3 regions of the Streptomyces sirii genome follow, and region 3 is predicted to be linked to each of the others. Evidence: riboswitches for the same ligand, from Rfam matches in the RefSeq annotation. Region 3 holds a riboswitch; each other region holds the start of a gene.
The links. A riboswitch is a leader RNA that binds a small molecule or an ion and turns the genes downstream of it on or off. The one in region 3 is predicted to bind cobalamin.
Positions count from the first base shown of each region.

Region 1: it holds a riboswitch for cobalamin, as region 3 does, so the genes downstream of both, metE (5-methyltetrahydropteroyltriglutamate--homocysteine S-methyltransferase) here and WAB15_RS27340 (ribonucleoside-diphosphate reductase subunit alpha) in region 3, are expected to answer to the same signal.
Region 2: it holds a riboswitch for cobalamin, as region 3 does, so the genes downstream of both, WAB15_RS13300 (HoxN/HupN/NixA family nickel/cobalt transporter) here and WAB15_RS27340 (ribonucleoside-diphosphate reductase subunit alpha) in region 3, are expected to answer to the same signal.

Region 1 is NZ_CP147982.1:715,398-724,888, forward strand. It holds gene WAB15_RS03340 (DUF817 domain-containing protein) at 1-64, opposite strand, end outside; gene aceA (isocitrate lyase) at 514-1,797, shown strand; gene aceB (malate synthase A) at 1,901-3,499, shown strand; gene WAB15_RS03355 (3-hydroxybutyryl-CoA dehydrogenase) at 3,496-4,365, shown strand; cobalamin riboswitch at 4,560-4,782, shown strand; gene metE (5-methyltetrahydropteroyltriglutamate--homocysteine S-methyltransferase) at 4,947-7,265, shown strand; gene WAB15_RS03365 (hypothetical protein) at 7,448-7,570, shown strand; gene WAB15_RS03370 (glycoside hydrolase family 13 protein) at 7,673-9,313, opposite strand; gene WAB15_RS03375 (carbohydrate ABC transporter permease) at 9,367-9,491, opposite strand, start outside.
Region 2 is NZ_CP147982.1:2,946,221-2,955,711, forward strand. It holds gene WAB15_RS13260 (GNAT family N-acetyltransferase) at 1-136, shown strand, start outside; gene WAB15_RS13265 (methyltransferase) at 340-1,524, shown strand; gene WAB15_RS13270 (TetR/AcrR family transcriptional regulator) at 1,547-2,158, opposite strand; gene WAB15_RS13275 (cupin domain-containing protein) at 2,253-2,711, shown strand; gene WAB15_RS13280 (nucleoside/nucleotide kinase family protein) at 2,799-3,455, shown strand; gene WAB15_RS13285 (hypothetical protein) at 3,409-3,831, opposite strand; gene WAB15_RS13290 (MarR family winged helix-turn-helix transcriptional regulator) at 3,946-4,536, shown strand; gene WAB15_RS13295 (alpha/beta fold hydrolase) at 4,693-5,541, shown strand; cobalamin riboswitch at 5,677-5,891, shown strand; gene WAB15_RS13300 (HoxN/HupN/NixA family nickel/cobalt transporter) at 5,922-7,073, shown strand; gene WAB15_RS13305 (VOC family protein) at 7,104-7,604, opposite strand; gene WAB15_RS13310 (4-oxalocrotonate tautomerase family protein) at 7,974-8,189, opposite strand; tRNA gene WAB15_RS13315 (tRNA-Val) at 8,612-8,683, opposite strand; gene WAB15_RS13320 (hypothetical protein) at 8,825-9,491, shown strand, end outside.
Region 3 is NZ_CP147982.1:6,038,508-6,047,998, reverse strand. It holds gene WAB15_RS27370 (extracellular solute-binding protein) at 1-31, opposite strand, end outside; gene WAB15_RS27365 (GntR family transcriptional regulator) at 273-1,031, shown strand; gene WAB15_RS27360 (DUF3311 domain-containing protein) at 1,167-1,427, shown strand; gene mctP (monocarboxylate uptake permease MctP) at 1,436-3,112, shown strand; gene WAB15_RS27350 (Uma2 family endonuclease) at 3,190-3,777, opposite strand; gene WAB15_RS27345 (GNAT family N-acetyltransferase) at 3,883-4,386, shown strand; cobalamin riboswitch at 4,503-4,665, shown strand; gene WAB15_RS27340 (ribonucleoside-diphosphate reductase subunit alpha) at 4,826-7,294, shown strand; gene WAB15_RS27335 (ribonucleotide-diphosphate reductase subunit beta) at 7,294-8,352, shown strand; gene WAB15_RS27330 (transglycosylase domain-containing protein) at 8,461-9,491, shown strand, end outside.

The sequences.
Region 1 (9,491 bases), 5.3 Mb from region 3:
GCAGTGCGACGGCGAACGCGCAGCAGCGGGTCTGCAGCCGGGCGAACAGGAGCAGCTGCGGCAGGGGGGCGACGATCGCGGTCACAGTCGGGGAGACGAGATCCCTGGCGGTGGTGGTTCCAGGGGCCGTGGTGGTTCCAGAGGCCCTGGTGGTTCCAGAGGCTCTGCCGGCCCTCCCCGCACCACCGTGCAACCTTCGCAAGGTTGGCAAAAGACGGGCGGAAGATTCGCAGAAGTTGGCAGGCATCCACGATTGATGGCACTCAGTGCCAGTGCCAGAGTCATCAGTGCGGCCCGCCGGACACCGGCGGCCACCGCTCGGATCCGGGGCGCGATTCACGCCCTGACGTCGGAGATCCCGGCGACGGCGGGGTCGCGTGACGGCAGCGTTGCTCACCTCCGCCCCATGGCGTAACGGCGGGCCGCACCCCAGCCATAGGACACACAGTGCCATCTCCATTGATGCAAGCCGGGGATTGGCAGACGAGACAGACCGAGGAGACGGTGACAGTCATGGCAGAGGCGAGGACGCAGGCGGCCGAGGAACTCGCGCGGCGCTGGGCCACCGACCCCCGGTGGCAGGGCATCGAGCGCACCTACAGCGCCGACGACGTGATCCGACTGTCCGGCAGCGTGCGCGAGGAGCACACCCTGGCCCGGCGCGGCGCCGAGCGGCTGTGGCGGCAGCTGCACGAGCGGGACTACATCCACGCGCTCGGCGCGCTGACCGGAGGTCAGGCCGTCCAGCAGGTCAAGGCGGGCCTCCAGGCCATCTACCTGTCCGGCTGGCAGGTCGCCGCCGACGCCAACCAGGCCGGCCACACCTACCCGGACCAGAGCCTGTACCCCGCCAACTCCGTTCCCCAGGTGGTCCGGCGGATCAACAACGCGCTGCTGCGCGCCGACCAGATCGCCACCGCCGAGGGCACCGGTGACACCACCGACTGGCTGGCGCCGATCGTCGCCGACGCCGAGGCCGGGTTCGGCGGCCCCCTGAACGCCTTCGAGCTGACCAAGGCGATGATCGCGGCCGGTGCGGCCGGTATCCACTACGAGGACCAGCTGGCCTCCGAGAAGAAGTGCGGTCACCTCGGCGGGAAGGTGCTGGTGCCGACCTCGCAGCACATCCGCACCCTCAACGCCGCCCGGCTCGCGGCCGACATCGCCGATGTGCCGACCCTCATCGTCGCCCGCACCGACGCCCTGGCAGCAAACCTGCTGACCAGCGACGTCGACGAGCGCGACGCCGAGTTCGTCACCGGCGAGCGCACGGCGGAGGGTTTCTACCGGGTCCGCAACGGCATGGCGCCGGTCATCGCCCGCGGCCTGGCCTACGCCCCGTACGCCGACCTCATCTGGGTGGAGACCGGCACCCCGGACCTGGCGCAGGCCCGCGAGTTCGCCGAGGCGATCCACGCCGAGCACCCGGACCAGATGCTGGCCTACAACTGCTCGCCGTCGTTCAACTGGAGGGCCGCTCTCGACGACGACCAGATCGCCAAGTTCCAGCGGGAGCTGGGGGCGATGGGCTACCGCTTCCAGTTCATCACCCTGGCCGGCTTCCACTCCCTCAACCACGGCATGTTCGACCTGGCGCGCGGCTACGCCGAGCACGGTATGACCGCGTACGTCGACCTGCAGGAGCGGGAGTTCGCCGCGCAGGCGCACGGCTTCACCGCGGTCAAGCACCAGCGCGAGGTCGGCACCGGCTACTTCGACCTGGTCTCCACCGCCGTCAACCCCGCCTCCTCCACCACGGCCCTGACCGGCTCCACGGAGGAGGAGCAGTTCCACTAGGTCGCCCCGTCCGGGCGTCAGTCCGGTCCGTCCCCGACTGAGCGGGGGTCGTACGACCGTCCCCGTCCGACCCCCGCTCCACTCCCTCCCGCAGGAGAACCCGATGACCACCAGCGCCCTCACCCACCGCGTCCGCGTCCTGGCCGCCCCGGGCGACCGTCACGACGAGATCCTCACGCCCGCCGCCCTGGGCTTCCTCGGGCACCTGGCCGCCGCCTTCGGCGAGCGCCGGCGGGACCTGCTGAAGGAACGCCGCCGGCAGGCCCTGCGTCTGGCCAGCGGCTCCCCGCTCGACTTCCCGCTGGTCACCGCCGCCGTGCGCGCCGACCCGTCGTGGCGTGTCGCCGCGCCGGCTCCGGGCCTGACCGACCGCCGCGTCGAGATCACCGGCCCACCGGACCGGCGTATGACGGTCAACGCGCTCAACTCCGGGGCCCGGGTGTGGATGGCCGACTTCGAGGACGCCACCGCCCCCACCTGGGACAACGTCATCGGCGGCCAGCTGAACCTGCGCGACGCCATCGACCGGCGCATCGACTTCACCAGTGACGACGGCAAGGAGTACCGGCTCGCCGACCGCGGCCGGCTCGCCACCATCGTCGTCCGGCCGCGCGGCTGGCACCTCGACGAGGGGCACCTGGAGTTCGCCGGCGGACCGGTGCCCGCCGCGCTCGTCGACTTCGGCCTGTACTTCTTCCACTGCGCGCAGCGCCAGATCGACACCGGGCACGGCCCGTACTTCTACCTGCCGAAGCTGGAGAACCGCTACGAGGCCCGGCTGTGGAACGACGTGTTCGTCCTCGCCCAGGAGCTGCTCGGCATACCCCGCGGCACGATCCGCGCCACCGTGCTCATCGAGACGATCACCGCCGCCTTCGAGATGGAAGAGATCCTCTACGAGCTGCGCGAGCACAGCTCCGGCCTCAACGCCGGCCGCTGGGACTACCTCTTCAGCCTGATCAAGACCTTGGGACACCGCACCGGCTTCCTACTGCCGGACCGGGCGAAGGTGACCATGACCGCCCCCTTCATGCGGGCGTACACCGAACTGCTGGTGCGCACCTGTCACCGGCGGGGCGCCCACGCGATCGGAGGCATGGCCGCGCAGGTGCCGAGCAAGGATCCGGCCGCCAACGAGGCGGCGCTGGCCAAGGTCCGGCTGGACAAGGAGCGCGAGGCCGAGGACGGCTTCGACGGCTCCTGGGTGGCCCATCCCGGCCTCGTGCCACTGTGCCGCGAGGTGTTCGACGGCGTGCTCGGCGACCGGCCGCAGCAGATCGACCGTTCCCGCGACGATGTGGCGGTGAGCGCCGCGGACCTGCTCTCGGTGCGCCGGATCAGCGGTCCGCCCACGGCGGAGGGGGTGCGAGCCAACGTCGCGGTGGCTCTGCGCTACTTCGCCGCCTGGCTGCGCGGCCAGGGGGCGGTCGCCCTGTACGGCCTGATGGAGGACGCCGCCACCGCCGAGATCGCCCGTGTGCAGATCTGGCAGTGGCTGCGCCACCGGGTCGTGGACCGGGAGACGGTCCGGCGGCTGCTCGACGAGGAGCTCGCCGCGCTCGGTGCCGAGTACCCGTGGGCGCCTCTCGAAGAGGTGCGCGCGCTCTTCGAACGGAACGCACTGGCCCGGGAGTTGCCGGGCTTCTTCACCCCGGACGCCTACGCCCGCCACCTCGTACGGAACGCGGAGCCGCGGTCATGAGCGCGGGCATCCAGCGCGTCGGGGTGGTCGGCGGCGGTCAGATGGGCGCGGGCATCGCCGAGGTGTGCGCACGGGCCGGTCTCGACACCGTGGTCTGCGAGGCCGACGCCACGGCCGCCCGCGCCGCGCGGGAGCGGGTGGCCGCCTCGCTGGACCGCGCCGTGCGGCGGGGGAAGCTGGAGCCGGCCGCGGCGCGGCAGGCCCTCGCCCGCCTGCTCTTCACCGGCAGCCTGGAGGACCTGGCGGACCGGCAGCTCGTCATCGAGGCCGTCGTCGAGAACGCCGACGCCAAGACGGAGGTGTTCGCCGCGCTCGACAAGATCGTCGAGGACCCAGGGGCGGTGCTGGCCACCAACACCTCCTCCCTCCCCGTCATGCGCCTGGGCATGGCCACCGGCCGCGCCGACCGGGTCGTGGGGCTGCACTTCTTCAACCCGGTCCCGGTGCTGCCGCTGGTGGAGATCGTGACGTCCCTGCACACGGCTCCCGAAACGGTCGCCGTCGTGGCGGACTTCGCCACCGGCACCCTGGGCAAGACGGTCGTCCGCTCCCAGGACCGGGCCGGCTTCGTCGTCAACGCGCTGCTCGTGCCATACCTGCTCGCGGCGATCCGCATGGCGGAGTCGGGCTTCGCCACGGCCGCGGACATCGACACCGGCATGGAGCTGGGCTGCGCCCACCCCATGGGGCCGCTCAGACTGGCGGACCTGATCGGGCTGGACACCGTCTCCTCGATCGCCGAATCGCTCTACGACGAGTTCAAGGAACCGCTCTACGCCCCTCCCCCGCTGCTCCAGCGGATGGTCGAGGCAGGGCTGTTGGGCCGCAAGGCCGGCCGGGGGTTCCACCAGTACGACCAGAACTGAGGGGTCTGGTCCGGTCGGGCTGAGGGGCCCGGCCGCACCGCCGGCCGAGGGATCCGGCGGCTGCTCACAGGGGAGGGCGGGAGACGCATGTGCGGCGTTTCCCGCCCTCGTCGCGCTTCACACCTGTCGCCCGCGTGGCTCACCTCACCTTCCGAATGGTGGACCTGGACGTACCGCATCGCTCGACGGCCCTTAGGCTGACCTGTGCAGCTGGTTCGCCCCGTCCGCCAGGCGGGATGCGTCGCAAGAGGGAACCCGGTGGGAATCCGGGACTGCCCCGCAGCGGTGAGCGGGAACGACCGCCGTCATACGCACTGGGTCCGATGAGAGGGCCTGGGAAGCGACGGCCATTAGGTGTCCTCCCCCGTGAGGACGTGCTCGCGAGTCCGAAGACCTGCCATCTGCCCGGGTGCGGACGACTCGCACCCGGATATCCCGGTGACCTCGAGGGCGGGTCGGCGTACATACCAGGCGGATGACCGCGCCATGCCGCGCGAGGTCGTATCGCACGGTTCGCTGCCCCTTCGCGTCCTCGTCCCGTCGCCGGGATCTCAGGGATTCATCTCGCGAAGGAGATCTCCGTGAACACCAAGTCCGCAGCCGCGGCAGCACGGGCCACCGTGTACGGCTACCCCCGCCAGGGCCCGGACCGGGAACTGAAGAAGTCGATCGAGGGTTACTGGAAGGGCCGCGTCACCGCCGACGCCCTCCGCGCCACCGCCGCCGAACTGCGCCGCTCCGCCTGGCAGCAGTTGGCCGGGGCGGGCCTCGACGAGGTCCCGACCGGCGACTTCTCGTACTACGACCACGTCCTGGACACCACCGTCATGGTCGGGGCGATCCCCTACCGCCACCGGGACGCCGTCGCGGCCGATCCGCTCGACGGTTACTTCGCCATGGCGCGTGGCACGCAGGATGTCGCACCACTGGAGATGACCAAGTGGTTCGACACCAACTACCACTATCTGGTGCCCGAGTTGGGCCCCGACACGGTGTTCACCGCCGACTCCGCCAAGCAGGTCGCCGAGCTGAAGGAGGCCCTGGCACTGGGGTTGACGGCCCGGCCGGTGCTGGTCGGTCCCGTCACCTATCTGCTGCTGGCCAAGCCCGCGCCCGGCGTGGCCGCCGACTTCGACCCGCTGACCCTCCTGGACCGCCTGCTGCCCGTGTACGCCGAGGTCCTCGCCGACCTGCGCGCGGCCGGCGCCGAGTGGGCGCAGTTGGACGAACCCGCCCTCGTCCAGGACCGCACACCGGCCGAGCTCGACACCGCTGCCCGCGCCTACCGCGAACTCGGCGCCCTCACCGACCGGCCCAAGCTGCTCGTCGCCTCCTACTTCGACCGCCTGGGCGACGCGTTGCCCGTCCTGGCCAAGGCTCCGGTCGAGGGGCTCGCGCTGGACTTCACCGAGTCCGCCGCCGCCAACCTGGAGGCCCTGGCGGCCGTCGGCGGACTACAGGGCAAGCGACTGGTCGCCGGCGTCGTCAACGGCCGCAACATCTGGGCCAACGACCTGGAGAAGTCCCTCGCCACGCTCGGCACCCTCCTCGGTCTGGCCGACCGGGTCGATGTGTCGGCCTCCTGCTCCCTGCTGCACGTCCCGCTGGACGCGGCGGCCGAGCGGGACATCGCACCGCAGGTCCTGCGCTGGCTGGCCTTCGCCCGGCAGAAGACGGCCGAGATCGTCACCCTCGCCAAGGGCCTGTCCCACGGCACCGGCGCCATCACCGCCCAACTGGCCGCGACCCGGGCCGCCCTGGCCTCCCGGGCCAACTCACCCATCACCCACAACCCGGACGTCCGCGCCCGTACCGGCGCGATCGGCGAGAGCGACGCCCGCCGCTCCCAGCCCTACGCCGAACGGACCTCGGCCCAGCGCGCCCACCTCCGCCTGCCGCTGCTGCCGACCACGACCATCGGCTCCTTCCCGCAGACCGGCGAACTGCGCACCGCGCGGGCCGACCTGCGCGCGGGCCGGATCGACACGGCCGGGTACGAGGAGCGGATCAAGGCCGAGATCCAGGAGGTGCTCGCCTTCCAGGAGAAGGCCGGTCTGGACGTCCTCGTCCACGGCGAGGCCGAACGCAACGACATGGTCCAGTACTTCGCCGAGCAGCTCACCGGCTACCTCGCCACGCAGCACGGCTGGGTCCAGTCGTACGGCACCCGCTATGTCCGCCCACCGATCCTGGCCGGCGACATCTCCCGCGCCGAGCCGATGACCGTGCGCTGGACGGCCTACGCCCAGTCGCTCACCGACCGTCCGGTCAAGGGCATGCTCACCGGCCCGGTCACCATGCTCGCCTGGTCCTTCGTCCGCGACGACCAGCCCCTGGGCGACACCGCCCGCCAGGTCGCCCTCGCCCTGCGCGACGAGGTGGGCGACCTGGAAGCGGCCGGCACATCCGTCATCCAGGTGGACGAGCCGGCCCTGCGCGAGACCCTGCCGCTGCGCGGCGCCGACCGCCCCGCCTACCTGGCCTGGGCCACGGAGGCGTTCCGGATCACCACCAGCGGCGTCCGCCCAGACACCCAGATCCACACCCACATGTGCTATGCCGAGTTCGGCGACATCGTCCAGGCCATCGACGACCTCGACGCGGACGTCATCAGTCTGGAGGCCGCCCGCTCCCATATGCAGGTCGCCCGCGAACTGGCCGCCCACGGCTATCCGCGCGAGGCCGGGCCCGGCGTGTACGACATCCACTCGCCGCGCGTGCCGAGCCCGGAGGAGGCCGCCGAACTGCTGCGCACCGGCCTGAAGGCGATCCCCGCCGAGCGCCTGTGGGTGAACCCGGACTGCGGTCTGAAGACCCGGGGCTGGCCCGAGACCCGGGCGTCCCTGGAGAGCCTGGTGGCCGCGGCCCGCACCGTCCGCGGTGAGCTGTCCGCATCCTGACCTGACGGCTCCCTAGGGGCCGGGGCCATGAGTGCCCCGGCCCCTGGGCCCCCAATCACCGTTATTTCATCGGCATTTCAGCGCTCCCCACGACAGTGGGCGCACAACGTGTCGAACGACCGGTCGCGCGGCTACGCCGTACGCGCACCGAGCAAGTGAACGGGGACCCTGTGGATGATCTCTTGCACAAGCTGGTTTCTGCCGCCCTCACGGGAGGTCTGATCGCCCTGGTGGGCTTTCTGAGCATGGCCGCCCGCAGGCGCAGGGCCGCCAGGGAGGAAGCCCGCCGCACCGGCTCCGACTGAGGATCGCACGCAAGCCTGACGGCGGCCGACCGGCCTGGAGTTGGCCGGTCGACCGCCCGTCTGCGCGGTTGACGCGGTTGTTGTCGCTATACCGTCACCCCGTCACAGCGCCAACCAGACCGCCTCGTCCGTCCCCAGGTGGCCGTCCTCGATGTGTCCGCTTGCCAGGACCACCGTGTCGTGTTCCGGGAGGGGGTACGGGTCGGCGGAGAGGTTGACGACGCAGGCGAAGCCCGGTTCGCGGGCGAAGGCGAGTACTCCGGGTGGCGTGTCCAGCCAGGTCAGGGCGGAGTCGCCGAGGGCGGCGTGGTCCCGGCGCAGGTGGAGGGCGCGGCGGTAGAGCTCCAGCATGGACGCCTCGTCGCCGGTCTGCGCCTCGACGCTGAGGGCGTGCCAGTCCGCTGGCTGGGGCAGCCAGGGCGCGCCGGAGGCGTCGTCGGGGCTGAAGCCGAACGGTGCCTCCTGCCCGGACCACGGGATCGGCACCCGGCAGCCGTCACGGCCGGGGTCGGTGTTTCCGGAGCGCTCCCAGATGGGGTCCTGGAGGACGTCCTCGGGCAGGTTCTCGACCTCCGGCAGGCCCAGTTCCTCGCCCTGGTAGACGTATGCGCCGCCGGGCAGGGCGAGCATCAGCAGGGCGGCGGCGCGGGCGCGCCGGATGCCGAGTGGGAGGTCGAGGGGGCCTTCGGGCCGGTAGGGCACATTGGCGGTCCACTTCCTGACCACCTCGCGTCCGTAGCGGCTGGGGTGGCGTACGACGTCGTGGTTGGAGAGCACCCAGGTGGCGGGGGCGCCGACGGCGCCGAGGCTGGCGAGCGAGCTGTCGATGACCTCGCGCAGCGCCTTGGGGTCCCAACTGGTCATCAGGAAGTCGAAGTTGAAGGCGGTGTGCAGACCGTCCCGGCGTACGTAGCGGGCGAGCCGCTCGGGGCTGGGCGCCCATGCCTCGGCGACGAACTTGCGGTCGCCGGGGAACTCGTCGGCCACCCGGCGCCACGATCGGTAGATCTCATGCACCTCGTCGCGGTCCCAGTGCGGGTGGTCGACCGGGGCCTGGGCTTGTGGGGAGTCCGGGTCCGGGAGGACCGGCAGGTCGGGGAGTTCGGGGTGCTTGATCAAGCCGTGCGCCACGTCGATGCGGAAGCCGTCGACGCCCCGGGTGAACCAGAACCGCAGGATGTCCTCGAACTCGGCACGTACTTCCGGGTTCTTCCAGTTGAGGTCCGGCTGCTCGGGGGCGAACAGGTGCAGGTACCACTGTCCGTCGGGCAGCCGCCTCCAGGCCGGGCCGCCGAAGCAGGACTTCCAGTCGTTGGGCGGTTCGGCGCCGTCGGGGCCGCGTCCGTCCCGGAAGACATAGCGCTCGCGCTCCGGGCTTCCGGGCCCGGCGGCCAGCGCGGCCTGGAACCACGCGTGCTGGTCGGAGGTGTGGTTGGGCACGATGTCGGGGATGACGCGGATGCCGTGCCGATGCGCCTCCTCGATGAGCGCCTCGGCCTCCGCGACGCTGCCGAACAGCGGGTCGATCTCCCGGAAGTCCGCCACGTCGTATCCGTGGTCGGCCATCGGCGACTTGTACCACGGGTTGATCCAAATGGCGTCGATGCCAAGGGACTTGAGGTAGGGAAGGCGTGAGCGGATGCCTGCGATGTCACCGATCCCGTCGCCGTTCCCGTCGGCGAAGCTGCGGATGTAGACCTGGTAGATGACGGCGCTGCGCCACCAGGGTGCGGTGCTGGGCATGGTCGGGCGTACTCCTTGCGGAAGAGTGTGCGGTAAGCGGTACGGAGGGCGGGCTACTTCGCCGCGCCGGCGGTGAGGCCGGCGACGATCCGGCGCTGGAAGATCAGCACCATGATCACGAGCGGGATGGTGACGAGGACCCCGGCCGCCATCTGGCTGCCGAACGGCGTCTCGAACT
Region 2 (9,491 bases), 3.1 Mb from region 3:
CGTGTCCGCCACCGCGCGCTTCGGCATCCTGCCCCCGCAGCCCTGGCCGGACGAGGCCTTCATGGCGCTCTCCCTGGACGGCTCCATACCCCCGCGCGGCACGGTGCGCTATGCGAAGGCCTTCGGCATCGACTGACCCCGGCCCGCGCCGCCGGCCTCGTGCCGGGTGCCACGCACGGGCGCGACCAGGCCCGATGGCGATACGGAGTAAAGTCGACCGTCACACCACCCGCCCGCCGCCACCCGCGCGCACCGCGCCCTCCACGGGAGCGTGCCGGACGCCGCGCCGCAGCGGCACCCCACGGGACGGGCCGAACCACACACACGAGGCACACTTCGGTGAACGCACCACCGGTCGTCGAATGGACCGAGGCCGACCGGCCCCGCTCCGCCCGTTGGCGTTCCGAGAACGGCTCCCCGCCGCCCCGCCGGATCGTCATCGCGGACGACCGGACGCGGGCCGACGACGCCTACAAACTCGCCTGCGAGGGGACCGCGCTGCTGTGGCGGGGCGACTTCCACAACGCCCGCCAGCTGCTGACGGCGATGGCCCGCCGCATCGACCGCCGCCCGCGCAAGGCGCCGCCCGCCGATGCCACCCAGGCGTTCCATCTGCACCGCGCCGCGCAGAACCAACGCGCCCGCATCCTGGGCATGCTGCTGGTCCCGCTCGACGCCGGCCACGCCGTCCCGCTGCACCGCGCCCCCGATGTCCGCGAGGCCTGCACCAGGGCATACGGCCCCGGAGAGCCCGCTCCCGGGCCGGCCTCCGACGCCGATGACGCCGAGGGCCCGGCCCCCGCCGCCTCGCTGGTGTCGCTGCGTGAACTCCTCGCCCTGATCGGCGCCAACGAATGGCGCAGGAAGGGCGTGCAGGTCCCGGCGCTCGGCGGCGACCGCATCCACCCGCACTACGGCGTCTTCTCACCGGCCCGCGGTGAGTACGTCGATCTGGTCGCCGAGGCTCCACTGCCCTCGCAGGACCTGGCGTTCGACATCGGCACCGGCACCGGCGTGCTGGCCGCGGTGCTCGCCCGGCGCGGCGTGCGCAGTGTGGTGGCCACCGACCAGGACCCGCGCGCGCTGGCCTGCGCCCGCGAGAACACCGAGCGCCTGGGTGTCGCCGGCCAGGTGGAGGTGGTCGAGGCGGACCTGTTCCCGGCCGGCCGCGCCCCGCTGGTCGTCTGCAACCCCCCGTGGGTGCCCGCGAAACCGACCTCCCCGGTGGAGCGCGCGGTGTACGACCCCGGCAACGCGATGCTGCACGGCTTCCTCAACGGCCTCGCCGACCATCTGACCCCGGACGGCGAGGGCTGGCTGATCCTCTCCGACCTGGCCGAACACCTCGGCCTGCGCCCGCACGCCGAGCTCCTCGACGCCTTCGCCGAGGCCGGCCTCACGGTCCTGGGCCGGCTCGACATCGCCCCGCGCCATCCGCGTGCCCGCGACACCTCCGATCCGCTCCATGAGGCCCGCGCGGCGGAGGTCACCTCGCTGTGGCGGCTGGGCGTCGCGGACGGGTAGCCCGCCCGGCCCCGGCCCGGCCTCAGACCCGGTCCGCCCCCGCTCCACCGGGCGCGCCCTGGGGCCGTAGCCCGGCACACGCGTTGCGGACGTAGCGGCGCCAGTCACCGGCGTCGTGGCGGATCACCGCAGCCAGTCCGCACACGATCATCACCACGTCGCCCACCTCGGCGTCCGCGCGCACCGCGCCCTCTTCCTTGGCACGGGCGAGCAGTTGGCCCGCGACCGTCTCTGCCTGCGTCCGGCCCTCCCCGGTCGGCTCGGTGGAACCGAACGCCGCCTCGATCGACGCGGACAGCCCCCGCTCGGCGTCCAACACCTCCCCGATGTGCTCGACATAGGCGGCCAGCCCTTCGGCGGCCGCGGCGCTGGGCAGACACCGGGTGCGCCCGAACTCCACGATCTCCGCCTGCCGTTGCTCCCCCACGGCGGCGATCAGGGCCGCCCTGCTGGGGAAGTGCCGGTACACCGTTCCGACACCCACCCCCGCCGCCCGGGCGACCTCGGGCATCTGCGCCTCGTCGCCGCGCACGCGGAACACCTCCCGCGCGGCGTCCAGCACACGGGTGCGGTTGCGCTCGGCATCGGCGCGCGGCCTGCGCTGCGGGGTGGGGGAGGTCGAAGAGGCTGCCACATCGTCGATGCTACTGCTACGCTCCTCAAACGGAATCGGATTCCGATTCCGTTTTACTGCTTGTGCAACGACCAGGAGAGGACCGGCGATCACCATGCCCAAGGAGCGATTCTTCGTCCTGCAGCCCGGCGAACGGCGCCCGGGCCGCGTGCCCCTGCCTCCCGGATTCGGCGTCAAGGCCCGTACGAGCGACACCGAGGGCCGGCTCGCCGTCCTGGAGAACCAGCTCGACGTCGACATTCCGCCACATGTCCACCACCACGCCGATGAGTTCGTCTACGTCCTCGAAGGCGAGATGGAGGTCGACTTCGACGGCACCACACACCGCCTGACCCCGGGCATGTGCGTCCTGCTCCCCCACGGCGTCCCGCACGCCATGCGCAACGCCTCCCAGCCGCCCGCCCGCTGCCTGCAGATCTCGTCACCGGGCGGCTGGGAGGAGTTCGTGGAGGACATGTTCGAGGCCGGGCCGGTCGTCATGAAGGACGGCCACCCCGATCTCGACCGCCTCAACGCGATCGGCGCGAAGTACGGCATGGAGTACTACGACTGAACGACATGGAGCACCACGACTGAGAGGCGGAGGGAACCGGGCCGATCCACCGCCATCCGGACGCCGATCAGGCACGATGGACCCATCATGGATCCCCGGCACCTTCTCTCCCGCGCCCGCCGCCTCGCCGGTTCTGCGACGCCCGCACGACGCCGGCTCCTCGGCATCACCGGCCCACCGGGCGCCGGCAAGTCCACCCTCGCCGCCCATCTGGTGGCGGAGCTGACCGGGCAGGCGGCGCTCGTCCCGATGGACGGCTTCCATCTCGCCGAGGCGGAGTTGCGCCGCCTCGGCCGCACGGACCGCAAGGGCGCGCCCGACACCTTCGACCCCGCCGGGTACGAGGCACTGCTGGCGCGCCTGCGCTCACCGGACGCGGACACCACCGTCTACGCCCCGGCCTTCGACCGCCACATCGAGGAGCCGGTCGCCGGCAGCATCGCCGTGGCACCGCATATCCCGCTCGTCGTCACCGAGGGCAACTACCTCCTCCTCGACTCCGCGCCCTGGCCACGGGTCCGCGCGCTGCTCGACGAGGTCTGGTACGTGGAGCTGGACACCCCGGAGCGGATCCGCCGGCTGATCGACCGCCATGAGCGCTTCGGGCGCCCACGCACCGATGCCGTACGGTTCGTGCACTCCTCGGACGAGACGAACGCCCGTGTCGTGGCGGCCACTCGCGACCGCGCCGATCTCCTCATCTCCTTCGCCCCCGAAGAGGCCCCACTCCCGTCCGGCGACTGACCCCCTGCCGCCGCCCGCCGGCCAGCAGCCCGACTACCGACAGCGCGCCCCACCCCACGGACACCGCGGCCGCCTTCACTCTCCGATCCCGGCCCGGCAGCGTCGCACCGACCAGGACGGCGTCCCCGAGATCCGCCGCGATCCTTATATACGCGGCGGTGCGCAGCGCCGGGCCCTCGGGCGCCAGCGCGAGGGAGAGCCCGCTCGCCACCTCCCGCCAGGCCAGCGGACGCAGCGAGATCCGGGTGGCCCGCTCGACCCTCCCCTCGTCGTCGACCAGCCCCGAAGGCCGCGCCAGCAGATCGGGCACCGCCGTCACCGCCACCCCGTACACCGCCGTGGCCACCCCGACCGCACGCAACAGACCGACCTTCATCCGCTCTCCCGCTCTCCCTCGCCGACGCCTTCCGCCATCACTGCCTGCTTCCCATCAACTCCTTTCCGCATCAAGCCCCTTCCCAAACGACATCATCGATGTCATCATGACATCATGAGTGTCAATGAGGGGGATGTCGCAGCGCCTGGCACCGGCGAAAACGGCGCTGGAGCACACAGTTCCGCCGCACAGGACGCCGACAGGGAGGGCACCGACGGACCCACACTGACCGAAGACCTGCTGTACGGCGTCATCAGACGCCTTTGGCCGCTGCATCGGACGGTCGTCCGCGCGGTGGAACGCGAGCTGACGGGCACGGGCATGACCGCCGGCGAACACGCACTGCTGGACGCCCTGCGCAGCGAAGGCCCCCGGACCGTGCCGCAGTTGGCCCGCTCGATGGGGCTCGACAGACAGCCGGTGCAGCGCTGGGTGAACCACGCCGCGGAGCTGGGCCTGGTCGTGACGGCACCCAACCCGGCACACCGCCGCTCCTCCCTGATCGAGCTCACCGCCGAGGGCGCGGCGGCGATACACGGGATCCAGGAGTTCGAGGCGACGGAGCTGCGGCGACGACTGGCCGACCTGCCCACCGAGGACGTCCGCACGACCCTGCACGTACTCGACCGACTCGGCGAGGAATTCCGGCACCTGGCGAACGGCTCACACGTTCCATCGGAGAATGCCGACATCAACGACAAGTAACAATGACGGCGACACCGCATCCATAAGCAACAAGCACGCAACTACTACCACCCACAACGCAAACTCCACCCACCCGACCAACCCCACCCACTCCGCCCAATCCATCCCAATCCCCACCCACTCCATGCACCTCACGCGCAAAGGACGGTCCGGAGCATGACCCGAGCAATCACCGACTGGTCCGAGGTCGACAACGGCCTCGTGCCGGTCGACGACGGCGAGCTGTTCTACGAGACGGCCGGCTCGGGCCCCGCGGTGGTACTGCTGCACGGCGGCATGCTCGACCAGCACATGTGGGACGAACAGTTCACCTGGCTGGTGAACTCCGGCCTTCGCGCGATCCGCTACGACTTCCGCGGCCACGGCCTGTCCTCCACGGTGGAGGGGGACTACGCCAACCACGACGACCTGTGCACCCTCCTGGACGTGCTCGACGCCCCCAGCGCCGTACTCGTCGGTCTCTCACACGGTGCGCGGGTCGCCCTCGACGCCGCGATAGCCCACCCGGACCGGGTGACGGCCCTCGCGCTCGCCTCCCCCGGCATCAGCGGCCGCGCCTTCACCGACCCCTTCGTCCTGGCGCACATCAAGGAGCAGGTGGCGGCCATCGGCGCACCGGACGGCGCGGAGCGCTATGTCGAGCACTTCCTGCGGATGTGGGTGGACGGTCCGCATCGCGAACCATCCACCGTGCACCCGGGGTTCCGCGAGCGGATGCGCGCCTCGGCCGAGGCCAATGTGGAGGTGCATGCCGACGGGCTGGGCGCCGGAATGCCCCTTGAGGTCGGGGCCGCGGACCGCCTGGGCGAGGTCCGGGTGCCGACGGTCGTCTTCGACGGCGACCTCGACAGTACGGACATCTCCGCCAACGCCCATGCCATAGCGCTGACCGTCCCCGGCGCCCGAAGAGTCCGCATACCGGGCGCTGCCCATATGGTCAATCTGGAGAACACCGCGCTCTTCGACCGCGAACTGCACGCCTTCCTCTCGTCCTTGGACTACTGACCATCCTCGGACTACCCCCGTGATGACCCGGCGCCCCCGTATACCGGCCTGCCGGCACTCCGACTCTCCCTGCGGCCACCGCCCATGAGACCGCCGCTGCCGCTGGTCCGCACCCCCGCCCGTCCTCCTCGGCAGATAGAGTGATCGAGCCGTGGTGATCGGGAAGACCGGTGCCGGACCTTGTGGTCCCAGGCCGGAGCGGCCCTCGCCACTGTGATCGGGGAGTTTCCAGCCCTTTCCGTATGCGCACGGCGTGTACGGCGCCACTGACCGCAGCCCGCGGCCGGGAAGGCGGGGACGGACGCGTGCACCCGTAAGCCAGGAGACCGGCCACGGCATCTCACGAACTGATCCACGAGGTGCTGGAGCGTGACCGCCGGATGGCCCTGTCCACCGATACCCCGAACACCCCTGCCCCCGCCGCGTTCCGCTGGCGCCGGCAGGACACCGTCCGTACCGCCGGCCTGATGGCCGTCATAGCCGGTCTGCACGTCGTCGCCTTCGGCGTGCTCTTCCTGCTCGTCGTCCCGCACCACTACTCCGTCGGAAGCCAGGTCTTCGGCGCCGGACTCGGCGTCACCGCATACACCCTCGGTATGCGGCACGCCTTCGACGCCGACCACATCGCCGCGATCGACAACACCACCCGCAAGCTGATGGCCGACGGCAAGCGGCCGGTCTCGGTGGGCTTCTGGTTCGCGCTCGGCCACTCCAGCGTGGTGGTCGTGATGGCCGCCCTCGTGGCCGGCGGCGCCCAGCTCGCCGGCACCCTGCTCAACGACGAATCCGGCACCCACCAGATCCTCGGCACCATCGGCACCACGGTCTCGGGGACGTTCCTCTACCTCATCGCGGCCCTCAACCTCATCGCACTGGCCGGGATCTGGCGGGTCTTCCGCGGTATGCGCGACGGCCGGTACGACGAGGCCGAGCTGGAGCAGCGCCTGGATTCACGCGGCTTCATGAACCGCTTCCTGGGGCGCTTCACCCGGTCGATCTCCCGCCCCGGCCAGATGTTCCCGCTCGGCTTCCTCTTCGGGCTCGGCTTCGACACCGCGACCGAGGTGACCCTGATGGTGATGGCGGGCAGCGGCGCCGCGGCCGGCCTGCCGTGGTACGCGATCCTGTGCCTGCCGCTGCTGTTCGCCGCCGGGATGAGCCTGTTCGACACCCTCGACGGCACGTTCATGAACTTCGCCTACCAGTGGGCGTTCTCCAACCCGGTGCGCAAGGTCTACTACAACCTCACCATCACCGGCCTGTCGATCGCCGTCGCCTTCTTCATCGGCACGATCGAGCTGGTGACCGTGCTGCACGACAAACTCGCCCTCAACGACCCGCTGACCGGCTGGATCTCCACCCTCGACCTCGACAACGTCGGCTTCATCATCGTCGGCCTGTTCGTCGTGGTGTGGGCCGCGGCGCTGGCGTACTGGCGACTGAGCGGCGTGGAGAAGCGCTGGGCGCAGCGAGCGGAGGCGGCGGACCGGGCGAAGGCGGCAGAGCAGCCGGCACCGGCGCCGGGCTCCTGAGGCACGGCGCGCGGGCCGCGCCTCCTCGTCTCACGTGGCCGAGCCGGCCGCGGCGCCCGTCACCAGATCCGGCCCCCAGCGCTTCAGCGCCACCGCCAGATCCAGCGGCCGCAGCCGGTCCGCCTGCTCCGGCCCCGGCCAGTCCTCCCGCGGAACCCGCCACATCACCTCGAACTCGTTGCCGTCCGGGTCCTTGGCGTAAAGGGACTTGGAGACGAGGTGGTCGGTGGCGCCGACCAGCGCACCGCGCTCACCCAGCCGTGCCTCGGCCGCGGCCAGTTCGCCGAGCGTGCCGACCTCCCAGGCCAGGTGGTACAGCCCGACCCGCCCAGCCTCCGGCCCCGGAGCATCCGCCCCCACCGCGAACAGCCCCAGGTCGTGATCGTTGAGCGAGCCGGGCGCACTGAGGAAGGCCGCCCGCCCCGGTATCTCCACATCCACGGTGAGCCCCAGCGCCCCACCGTAAAAATCAACAGCCCTCGCCACATCCCGGACATACAGCACCGCGTGATTGAGCCGCCGTACAGCCATGAACCCGCTCCCGTTCTCCCGCCACGACACCACGTGACCACTTACTTGAAACTTCAAGATACCGGGAACGATACACACCCCCACACCACAATCAACAGCCCCCGGAGCACCCCGCCCCCACCACCCCACCGCCCCCGGGTACGAAAGAGACCCCCGACTCAAACGAGTCGGGGGCCACCGACCTCACGGTCACCACTGTGGGCACAACAGGCTTCGAACCTGTCGCTGGTGGTGTCGGCCGGGCCGAAGGGAGGAGTCGGTGCTGAGCATGCCGGTCGTCGCCTGTGATGTCGCCGAGTAGGCACTCCAGGTCACGGATGTACTACTGCCCGGCAATCGACAGGAGCTCGAAGACTCGTGCCGGCTGGGCTAGCCGACCCTCTTGGCCTTAACGTCTTCGGCCGTCAGAGCCTTACCGCCGACTGCCCATTCGCCGCTGGGTGTCTCGGTGATCACGACGTGCGTCACCGGCCGCAGCGCCTCGCCCTCGATGGCGATCAACGCCTCGGAGACACCTTCGACCATCTTCTGCTTCTCTTCGGGCGTGAACACTCCTGCGATCACCTTGATGTCGATGAATGGCATCGGATGCCTCCCACATGATGGCGAGATCGAGCCGTCTTGCCGCTCTGGATACCAGGGCCGAATGCGGTGGGGTTTCGCCAGCGAAGACGCACCGCTTCACTGCTTCTCATGGCCTGCCGGAACAGCGCTCGTAGGCGGCGCCCGGTCCTCGTCCGGCTGGCCCGGTTCACGACGAGCGGCGACGCTGATGCCAACCGCCGCTATCAGCCCTGCGGTGCCGGCATGCTGCTACCAGTCTCGCAGATCGACCTCGGTGACGGCCGACAGCGCGGTCCCTCAGCGCCCCCTGTCCGTCGACCTTGGCCGCCTTCGACCAGCCTCGAGTAACCCGGAGGCGGCCCGTCCGCAGCAGAAAATGATCAAGGCCCAGGAATCCGATTTCACACCGGATGACCTGGGCCTTTGTCGTTCTACGCAAGGAGTGGGCACAGACGGATTTGAACCGCCGACATCTGCTTTGTAAGAGCAGCGCTCTACCGCTGAGCTATGCGCCCTGGCCGAGCCGACAGACTACCTTGCCATCGGGGCTGAACTGCAAACCAGTGCGCGAAGTGCGAACTTACCGGCCGGTGTGTTCGTTTCCGGTGAGTGGGAGAATGGCATCCGTCCTGGGGCGATCCGATCGGGAGAGGGAAGTGACGGCGACACACACGCAGCCGCATGAGCAGCGAGAACGCCGTCGCGCGCGTGGGGGCCCGGTCCGGGATGCGGTGGCACTCGCGTTGCTGCCGTTGCCGTTGTTGATCGCGATGGCTCCGATGGCGTTCGCCGGCGGGGGGACTCGTCGCTGGTTCGGGCGCGGGGAGAGTCAGCGGGCCGATGCGCAGGCCGCGAAGGATGCCGCGGCGTCGGCGTTCTACGAGCTGGACACCGCACACCGGGATCTGCGGATCTCCATAGAGACGATCACCGCGGTGGACAGTTCCCCGCAGGCGCAGCGGGCCGCGGCGGACTACGAGGGTTTCGGGCGGCGGATCGACGAGGTGAGCCACGGCTATATCACCGCGGTCGACTCCCATGATCTCGACCGTGATGATCTGGACGGCGCCGCGATGGCACGCGCGCGGGCCGATCTGACGCGGGCCAAGGAGGAGCTGGACCGGGTCAAGGGCGAGCTCGACCGGTTCGCGCAGGGGTTGGGGCCGCTGCTGCAGTCCGCCGAGACGCAGCTCGCGCAGCTGGCCCCCGCGGTGGAGCGGGCGCGGCAGGCGCTGCTGGCGGCGAGCGATGCGCTGGACGCGGTCCGGGCCCAGGGCATGCGTGCGGACGATCTCGCGGCCCGGCTGGCGGCGCTCGGGCCGG
Region 3 (9,491 bases):
CCGCCGTCGCTGCTATGAGCCCACGCTTCATTGCGCTCTCCCCTAAAGGCCGGGTGTGGTCTTTAATGGTTTAGACCAGTGCCCGCAGCTTGGCCTAGACCTTTTGGGGTGTCAAGGGTGTATAAGAGTCGCTGTCAGGTCCGTTACCGGACCGACATCCGGCACGCCGGGACCTGCGAGGGAGCACAACGAACCCGCGCGTGCCACGATGTGAGCCGCTACGTACGGAGGAGCCGGTGACGGCAGCACGACAGGCGTCGGAGAGGCGGGCCATGGAGACCGACGGGGGCAGCGCGGAGAGCGGCGGCGGCACGCGGACCGCACGGGTGCCCAAGTACTACCGCCTCAAGCGGCACTTGCTGGAGATCACCGAGACCCTGCCGCCCGGCACCCCGGTACCGCCCGAGCGCACCCTCGCCGCGGAGTTCGACACCTCCCGCACGACGGTGCGCCAGGCGCTGCAGGAGCTGGTCGTCGAGGGCCGGCTGGAGCGCATCCAGGGCAAGGGCACCTTCGTGGCCAAGCCCAAGGTCTCCCAGGCGCTGCAACTGACGTCCTACACGGAGGACATGCGGGCCCAGGGCCTGGAGCCGACCTCCCAGCTGCTGGACATCGGCTACGTCACCGCCGACGACCGGCTGGCCGGCCTGCTGGACATCACCCCCGGCGGCAGGGTGCTGCGCATCGAGCGGCTGCGGCTGGCCAGCGGCGAGCCGATGGCCATCGAGACCACCCACCTGTCGGCGAAGCGCTTCCCCGCGCTGCGCCGCAACCTGGTCAAGTACACGTCCCTGTACACCGCGCTGGCCGAGGTCTACGACGTCCGCCTCGCGGAGGCCGAGGAGACCATCGAGACCTCGCTCGCCACCCCGCGCGAGGCCGGTCTGCTGGGCACCGACGTCGGCCTGCCGATGCTGATGCTCTCGCGGCACTCGCTCGACGCCCAGGGCCGGCCGGTGGAGTGGGTGCGCTCGGTCTACCGCGGCGACCGCTACAAGTTCGTGGCCAGGCTGCAGCGCCCCACGGAGTGAACTCCGCCCGCCGACCGCCCTCCCCGCCCGGATTCTTCGTACCGATATGCGGACAGCTAGTGACGCGTGCCACGGCCCTGCCATAGATTTTCAGCCGATTGCACAGGAGTTCGCCGCCACGGACGGAGCCACGCGATGCCAGAGCCAGCCGAATCCCCCAGCAGCAGACAGATCGTCACACCGACGCGTGTGGTGGTCGGGCTGTGCCTGCTCGCTCCGTTCGTGGCGATGCTGTGGGTGAGTTCGTACGCCCGGATGGAGCCCACGCTCGTCGGGATCCCGTTCTTCTACTGGTACCAGATGCTGTGGGTGCCGATCTCGACGGCGCTGACGATGGTGGCGTACAAGCTCGTGCAGCGTGAGCAGCGCGCCCGCAAGGGTGGTGCGGACCAGTGACCGACGCGATGTCCGCAGCGGGCGCCTCCACCGCGCTCGCGGCCTCCTCGACCCGGGGCGTCAACGGCGTGGCGCTCGCCGTGTTCGTCTTCTTCTTCCTGGCCGTGACGGTCATGGGATTCCTGGCGGCCCGTTGGCGCAAGGCCGAGCAGTCCGCCAACCTCGACGAATGGGGCCTGGGCGGGCGGAGCTTCGGCACCTGGGTGACCTGGTTCCTGCTGGGCGGCGACCTCTACACCGCGTACACCTTCGTGGCCGTACCGGCGGCGATCTACGCGGCGGGCGCGGCCGGCTTCTTCGCCGTCCCGTACACCATCCTGGTCTACCCCCTCATCTTCACCTTCCTGCCCCGCCTGTGGTCGGTCTCGCACAAGCACGGCTACGTCACCACCTCCGACTTCGTCCGGGGACGCTTCGGCTCCAAGGGCCTGTCGCTGGCCGTGGCGCTCACCGGCATCCTCGCCACGATGCCGTACATCGCGCTCCAACTCGTCGGCATCCAGGCCGTCCTGGACGTGATCGGCATCGGCGGCGGTGAGCACACCAACTGGTTCGTCAAGGACCTGCCGCTGCTGATCGCCTTCGCGGTGCTGGCCGCGTACACCTACTCCTCCGGCCTGCGCGCGCCCGCCCTGATCGCCTTCGTCAAGGACGGGCTGATCTACCTGGTCATCATCGTGGCGATCGTCTACATCCCGATCAAACTGGGTGGTTTCGACCAGATCTTCCACGCCGCCGGCAAGGCGTTCGCCGAGCCCGGCGCCGTCCCCGGCAAACCGCGCGGCGAGCTGACCAGCGGGCCCAACGCGCAGTGGGCGTACGCGACCCTGGCGCTCGGCTCCGCGCTGGCGCTCTTCATGTACCCGCACTCGATCACCGCCACGCTCTCCTCGCGCAGCCGCAACGTGATCCGCCGCAACACCACGATCCTGCCGCTGTACTCCCTGATGCTGGGCCTCCTGGCGCTGCTCGGCTTCATGGCCATCAAGGCCGGTACGGACATCCAGGGCAACCCCCAGCTGGCCGTCCCGCAGCTGTTCGAGGACATGTTCCCCAGCTGGTTCGCCGGCGTCGCGTTCGCCGCGATCGGGATCGGCGCACTGGTACCGGCGGCCATCATGTCCATCGCCGCGGCCAACCTGTTCACCCGCAACGTCTACAAGGACTTCCTCAAGCCCGCCGCCACGCCCGAGCAGGAGCACAAGGTCGCCAAGCTCGTCTCCCTGCTGGTCAAGGTCGGCGCGCTGGTCTTCGTCCTCACCATGGACAAGACCGTCGCCATCAACTTCCAGCTGCTGGGCGGCATCTGGATCCTGCAGACCCTGCCGGCCCTGGTCGGCGGCCTGTTCACCCGCTGGTTCCACCGCTGGGCGCTGCTGACCGGCTGGGCGGTCGGCATGCTCTACGGCACGCTCGCGGCATACGGTGTCGCGAGCCCCACCCAGGCTCACTTCGGCGGCTCCAGCAAGGAGATCCCCGGGATCGGCGAGATCGGCTACATCGGCCTGACCGCCCTCGTCCTGAACCTCGTGGTGACGGTCGTCCTGACGTTCGTCCTGAAGGCCATGAAGGCCCCTGAGGGCGTCGACGAGACCAGCCCCGGCGACTACACCGCGGACATCGGCGACGAGGGCGTCTCGGCGGAGCTGCCGTCGGCTACGGCGGGGGCACCGGCGGGGCACTGAGGCGTCGGCGTTGACCCGAAATGGGCCGCCGCAACCCCTCGGGGTTGCGGCGGCCCATTTCGCAGAGGTGGGAGGGGCTAGTTCACCCAGTCCTTGAGCGGCTCGGTTTCGAGGGTGATGCCGACGGGGTCCGGCAGGTGGATCGTCTTGCCGTACGGCACAGTGTGGATGTTCTCGTAGCAGACGCCGTCGGGCTCGCTGTAGACCACGACCTGGCAGGCCTGCCGATCGATCAACAGATAGATCGGGATACCGGTCTCCGCATACGCACTGCGCTTCTCGACCCTGTCGCGCTTGTCGGTGTCGGAGTCGTGGGAAGTGACTTCGACGACCATCAGTACCGGGCCAGGGTCTGCCCACTCGCCTTGGCCAACGAAGGCATCAGCGGGTGCGAGCGAGCCATCTGGACGGGCGCGGCCGTTTCGGTACGCCTGCGCCTTCAGCCCCTGGGTTGGATCGAGGAAAAGCTCGGGCCGGTGCTGCATGCAGATGCGAAGCAACCACTGGATGATCCGCCCGTGATCCCCATCCGGCATCGGCTTGCTCCTGACCTTCCCGTCGATGAGTTCCAACCGCGCGCCTTCTTCCAGGCGGGCGAGTATCCGGGCGGCCTCTTCGAAGTGCTCGGTATCCATAATGTGTGGCCGGTCAGCGAGCGCGGTCATGAGACCTCTCCTTCTTCCACTGGACGGAGCAGGGAACGTAAAACCGACGATAGCCGAGGCCGCCGACAACCACCCCGCCATCAGCCCCACCCTCACACTGGCCCCATGGACATCACGATCAGGCCCGTGCGCCAGGCGGAGTTCGGTGCGGTCGGGGAGTTGCTGGTGGCGGTCTATCTGACCGATGGGCTGCTGGTGGCCGGTGCGGGAGACAGGTACGCGGCGAGGCTGCGGAAGGTGGCCGAGCGGGCGGAGCAGGCGGAGGTGCTGGTGGCCGTGGAGGGGCCGGACGAGCGGGTGGTGGGGACGGTCACCTTCTCCGCGTACGGGAGTCCGTACGCGGAGCTGGCGCGGCCCGGGGAGGGGGAGTTCCGGATGCTCGCGGTGCGGCCCGAGGGGCGCGGACGAGGCGTCGGGGAGGCGTTGGTGGCGGCGTGTCTGGAGCGGGCGCGGGCGCTCGGGCTGAGCGGCATGGTGCTGTCCACGCCACGGCATGTGCTGCCCGCGCACCGGCTCTACCGCCGGCTGGGATTCGTGCGCGCCGAGGAACGGGACTGGGAGCCGGTACCGGGGATCACGCTCTGGGCGTTCGCGCGGGATATGGCCTGAAAGGCGCCCCAGGCCGGGCCTGAGAGCCGTGCCGAGCGCTCCCCCCGCCCCCTGACGCTTCGCACACCTGTCGGAGTGGTATGAGGTGGCGACACAAGATGTGGGGGTGCGTGCGGGGGACAGCACAAGATGTATGCTCGTCCTCGCTGTCGCCGCAGGGGAATCCGGTGGGAATCCGGAACTGTCCCGCAACGGTGTAAGAGCGCGCCCAGTGGCCTGACTAGGGCCCTGCCGCGCGCCCGTGAAGTCCGAGGACCTGCCGACGGTACGCCCGCACCGCCATCGGTGCGGACGTCGATACGTCCGGGCCCCGAGGGTTGGGCCGGTGGACGCCGCGCGGTGTGCCCGCGCACCCCTGACCGTCACGGGGTGCGGCATGCGCGCGTGCGACCGTCGCGCCCCTCCCTCCCGGCCCCCGCCGAGTGAGGGAGAGCATCACGTGACCATCGCGCCAACGGAGCCCGCGTCAGACGCCGAGGTCGTGCAGCCTGCGGTGACCGCGCCTGCCGCCCCCGCCGACGGCGGTCCGGGCGAGGACGGGCGGGACGGTCCAGGCGTTGCGCTGCTGCGCACCCTGACGAAGCTGACCGAGGACCTGACCGCGACCGACCCCGGCAAGGTGGCCGCCGCCGCCCTGCGCGGCCGGTACGAGGGCGCGGGCGAGTCCGAACTGCGGTCGCTGGCCATCGAGGCCGCGGCCGGGCTGATCGGTGACGAGCCGCAGTACTCCAAGCTCGCCGCGCGGCTGCTCACCCTCTCGATCTCGGAGGAGGCGGCCGAACAGGGGGCGGTCGCCTTCTCCGCCTCCGTCGAGGTCGGCCACCGCGAGGGCCTGATCGCCGATGAGACCGCGCAGTTCGTCGCGACCCACGCCGCCCGGCTGAACGCCCTGGTCGACCGGGCGCTCGCCGACGGGGCCGACGACCGGTTCGGGTACTTCGGGCTGCGCACCCTGCACTCGCGCTACCTGCTGCGCCACCCGACCACCCGCCAGGTCATCGAGACCCCCCAGCACTTCCTGCTGCGGGTGGCCTGCGGCCTCGCCGAAGACCACAGCGAGCGCGCCCTGGACGACGTCGCCGAGCTGTACCGCCTCACCAGCTCGCTGTCGTACCTGCCCTCCTCCCCCACCCTGTTCAACTCCGGCACCCGCCACCCGCAGATGTCGTCCTGCTACCTGCTGGACTCCCCGCTGGACGAGCTGGACTCGATCTACGACCGCTACCACCAGGTGGCGCGGCTGTCGAAGCACGCCGGCGGCATCGGCCTGTCGTACTCCCGCATCCGCGCCCGCGGTTCGCTGATCCGCGGCACCAACGGGCACTCCAACGGCATCGTGCCGTTCCTGCGCACCCTGGACGCCTCGGTCGCGGCCGTGAACCAGGGCGGCCGGCGCAAGGGCGCCGCCTGTGTCTACCTGGAGACCTGGCACGCCGACATCGAGGAGTTCCTGGAGCTGCGCGACAACACCGGTGAGGAGGCCCGCCGCACCCACAACCTGAACATCGCGCACTGGATCCCGGACGAGTTCATGCGCCGGGTGGAGGCGGACGCCGACTGGTCGCTGTTCTCCCCCTCGGACGCCCCGGAGCTGGTGGACCTGTGGGGCGAGGAGTTCGACGCCGCGTACCGCAGGGCCGAGGCCGAGGGCCGGGCGCTCAAGCAGATCCCGGCGCGGGTGCTGTACTCCCGCATGATGCGCACCCTGGCGCAGACCGGCAACGGCTGGATGACGTTCAAGGACGCCGCCAACCGCACCGCCAACCAGACCGCCGAGCCCGGCCAGGTCGTGCACTCCTCCAACCTGTGCACGGAGATCCTGGAGGTGACCGACGACGGCGAGACCGCGGTCTGCAACCTGGGGTCGGTCAACCTCGCCGCCCACCTGGGCGACGAGGCCGCCGGCTGGGAGGAGGCGATGGACTGGGAGAAGCTGGACGCCACGGTCCGTACCGCCGTCACCTTCCTCGACCGCGTCGTGGACATCAACTTCTACCCGACCGATCAGGCCGGGGCCTCCAACTCCCGCTGGCGCCCGGTGGGTCTGGGCCTGATGGGCCTGCAGGACGTCTTCTTCCGGCTGCGGCTGCCCTTCGACTCGGCCCAGGCGCAGGAGCTGTCGACCCGGATCTCCGAGCGGATCATGCTCGCCGCGTACGAGGCGTCCGCGGACCTCGCCGAGCGGCACGGCCCGCACCCGGCCTGGTCGGCGACCCGCACCGCCCGCGGTGTGCTGCACCCGGACCACTACCCGAACGCCGAGCCCCGCTGGGCGGACCGCTGGGCGGCGCTGCGCACCCGGATCGCCGCGACCGGGATGCGCAACTCGCTGCTGCTGGCGATCGCGCCGACCGCGACCATCGCCTCGATCGCGGGCGTGTACGAGTGCATCGAGCCGCAGGTCTCCAACCTCTTCAAGCGCGAGACGCTGTCGGGTGAGTTCCTCCAGGTCAACGCGTATCTGATCGAGGAGCTCAAGGCCCTGGGGCTGTGGGACGCGCGGACCCGTGACGCGCTGCGCGAGGCGAACGGCTCGGTGCAGGACGTCGGTTGGATCCCCGAGGAGGTCCGGGCGCTGTACCGCACCGCGTGGGAGATCCCGCAGCGCGCCCTGATCGACATGGCCGCGGCCCGTACGCCGTTCATCGACCAGAGCCAGTCGCTGAACCTCTTCATGGCGTCGCCGACCATCGGCAAGCTCAGCTCGATGTACGCCTACGCCTGGAAGCGCGGCATCAAGACGACGTACTACCTGCGTTCGCGGCCGGCGACCCGGATCGCCCAGTCGGCCCGCGGCACCGCGGCCGCCGGCGCCCCCGTCCCCGTCCCCGTCCCGCAGCAGGCCACCGACCCCGAGGCGGTCGCCTGCTCCCTGGAAAACCCCGAGTCCTGCGAGGCCTGCCAGTAATGACCACCGCACCCGAGAAGAACACCGCCGCGGCCAACCACACCACGACCACCGGCGCCAAGAACCTCCTCGACCCGGGCTTCGAGCTGACCCTGCGGCCCATGCGGTACCCGGAGTTCTACGACCGCTACCGCGACGCGATCAAGAACACCTGGACCGTGGAGGAGGTCGACCTCCACTCCGACGTCGCCGACCTCGCCAAACTCTCGCCGGGCGAGCAGCACATGATCGGCCGGCTGGTGGCGTTCTTCGCGACCGGCGACTCGATCGTCGCCAACAACCTCGTGCTGACGCTCTACAAGCACATCAACTCCCCCGAGGCGCGGCTGTACCTGAGCCGTCAGCTCTTCGAGGAGGCGGTGCACGTCCAGTTCTATCTGACGCTGCTGGACACCTACCTCCCCGACCCGGACGACCGCGCCGCCGCCTTCGCGGCCGTGGAGAGCATCCCCTCCATCCGGGAGAAGGCCGAGTTCTGCTTCAAGTGGATGGACTCGGTCGAGAGCATCGACCGGCTGGAGTCCAAGGCCGACCGGCGCCGCTTCCTGCTGAACCTGATCTGCTTCGCGGCCTGCATCGAGGGGCTGTTCTTCTACGGCGCCTTCGCGTACGTCTACTGGTTCCGCTCGCGCGGTCTGCTGCACGGGCTGGCCACCGGCACCAACTGGGTCTTCCGCGACGAGTCCATGCACATGGACTTCGCGTTCTCGGTGGTGGACACGGTGCGCCAGGAGGAGCCCGACCTCTTCGACGACAAGCTGGAGCAGCAGGTCACCGAGATGCTCAAGGAGGCCGTCGAGGCCGAGCTGCAGTTCGGCCGCGACCTGTGCGGTGACGGCCTGCCGGGCATGAACACCGAGTCGATGCGCGAGTACCTCCAGTGCGTCGCCGACCAGCGGCTGCAGCGTCTGGGATTTGCTCCCGTGTACGGCTCGGAGAACCCGTTCTCCTTCATGGAGCTGCAGAACGTCCAGGAGCTGACCAACTTCTTCGAACGCCGGGCCTCGGCCTACCAGGTCGCCGTCGAGGGTTCGGTCTCCTTCGACGACGACTTCTAGGCCCGGGGAACCGAGGACCTGCGACGCCCCTTCAGCCCTGGTCACGCGCCAATGTGAGCGTTCTGTTACCTCGGCAACCGGAGCCGTGGCCGCCACATCCTTGTGGATATGAAGGCCACGAAGGGGCGTCGTCGGTTCATCGACTATCCGCGCCAGGGACGTGAGGGTCCGCGCCGCTGGCTGCCGTCATGGCGGCTGTGGCTCGGCACCCTCTCGTTCGGGATCCTCTGCCTGGCGGGGCTGTTCACCGTCGTGTACGCGACGATCGACATTCCGAACGAGAACGAGATCGCCGGGCAGGAGGCCACCGTCTACTACTGGGCGGACGGCAGCCAGATGGTGAGCGTGGGCGCCGTCAACCGGCAGAACGTCACCCTCGACAAGGTGCCCGACTCCGTCGAGAACTCCGTGATCGCCGCGGAGAACGCCACCTTCTACAGCGACCCCGGCGTCTCCCTCCAGGGCATCGCCCGCGCCGTGGTCAACATGGTCTCCGGCGAGGAGACCCAGGGCGGCTCCACCATCACCCAGCAGTATGTGAAGAACACCTATCTCTCGCAGGACCAGACGATCACCCGCAAGGTGCGGGAGTTCATCCTCTCGCTGAAGGTGAGCAACCAGAAGTCCAAGCCGGAGATCCTGCGCGGCTACCTCAACACCAGCTGGTTCGGCCGCGGTTCGTACGGAATCCAGGCGGCCGCCCACGCCTACTACGGCATCGACGCCAAGAACCTCAACCCCAGCCAGGGCGCGCTGCTGGCCGCCCTGCTGAAGGGGTCGGAGCAGTTCGATCCGGGGCTGAGCAAGGCCAACCACCAGCGGGCCGTGGAACGCTGGAAGTGGATACTCGACCGGCAGGTCGCCACCGGCAAGATGAGCCGACAGGAGCGGGCGAAGTACCGTAGGTTCCCCGAGCCGCGCACGCTGTCGAAGCCCACCAGCCAGGCCGGCCAGATCGGCTATCTCGTCGATGTGGCCAACAAGTTCGTCAAGGCCGGCACCGGTCTGACCGACAAGGACCTGGCACGCGGCGGCTACCGCATACACACCACCTTCGACAAGCAGCGCACCCGCCGCCTGGAGAAGGCCGTGAGCGACGTCCGCCGCGAGAACCTCGATCCGAAGGAGCGCACCGCCGA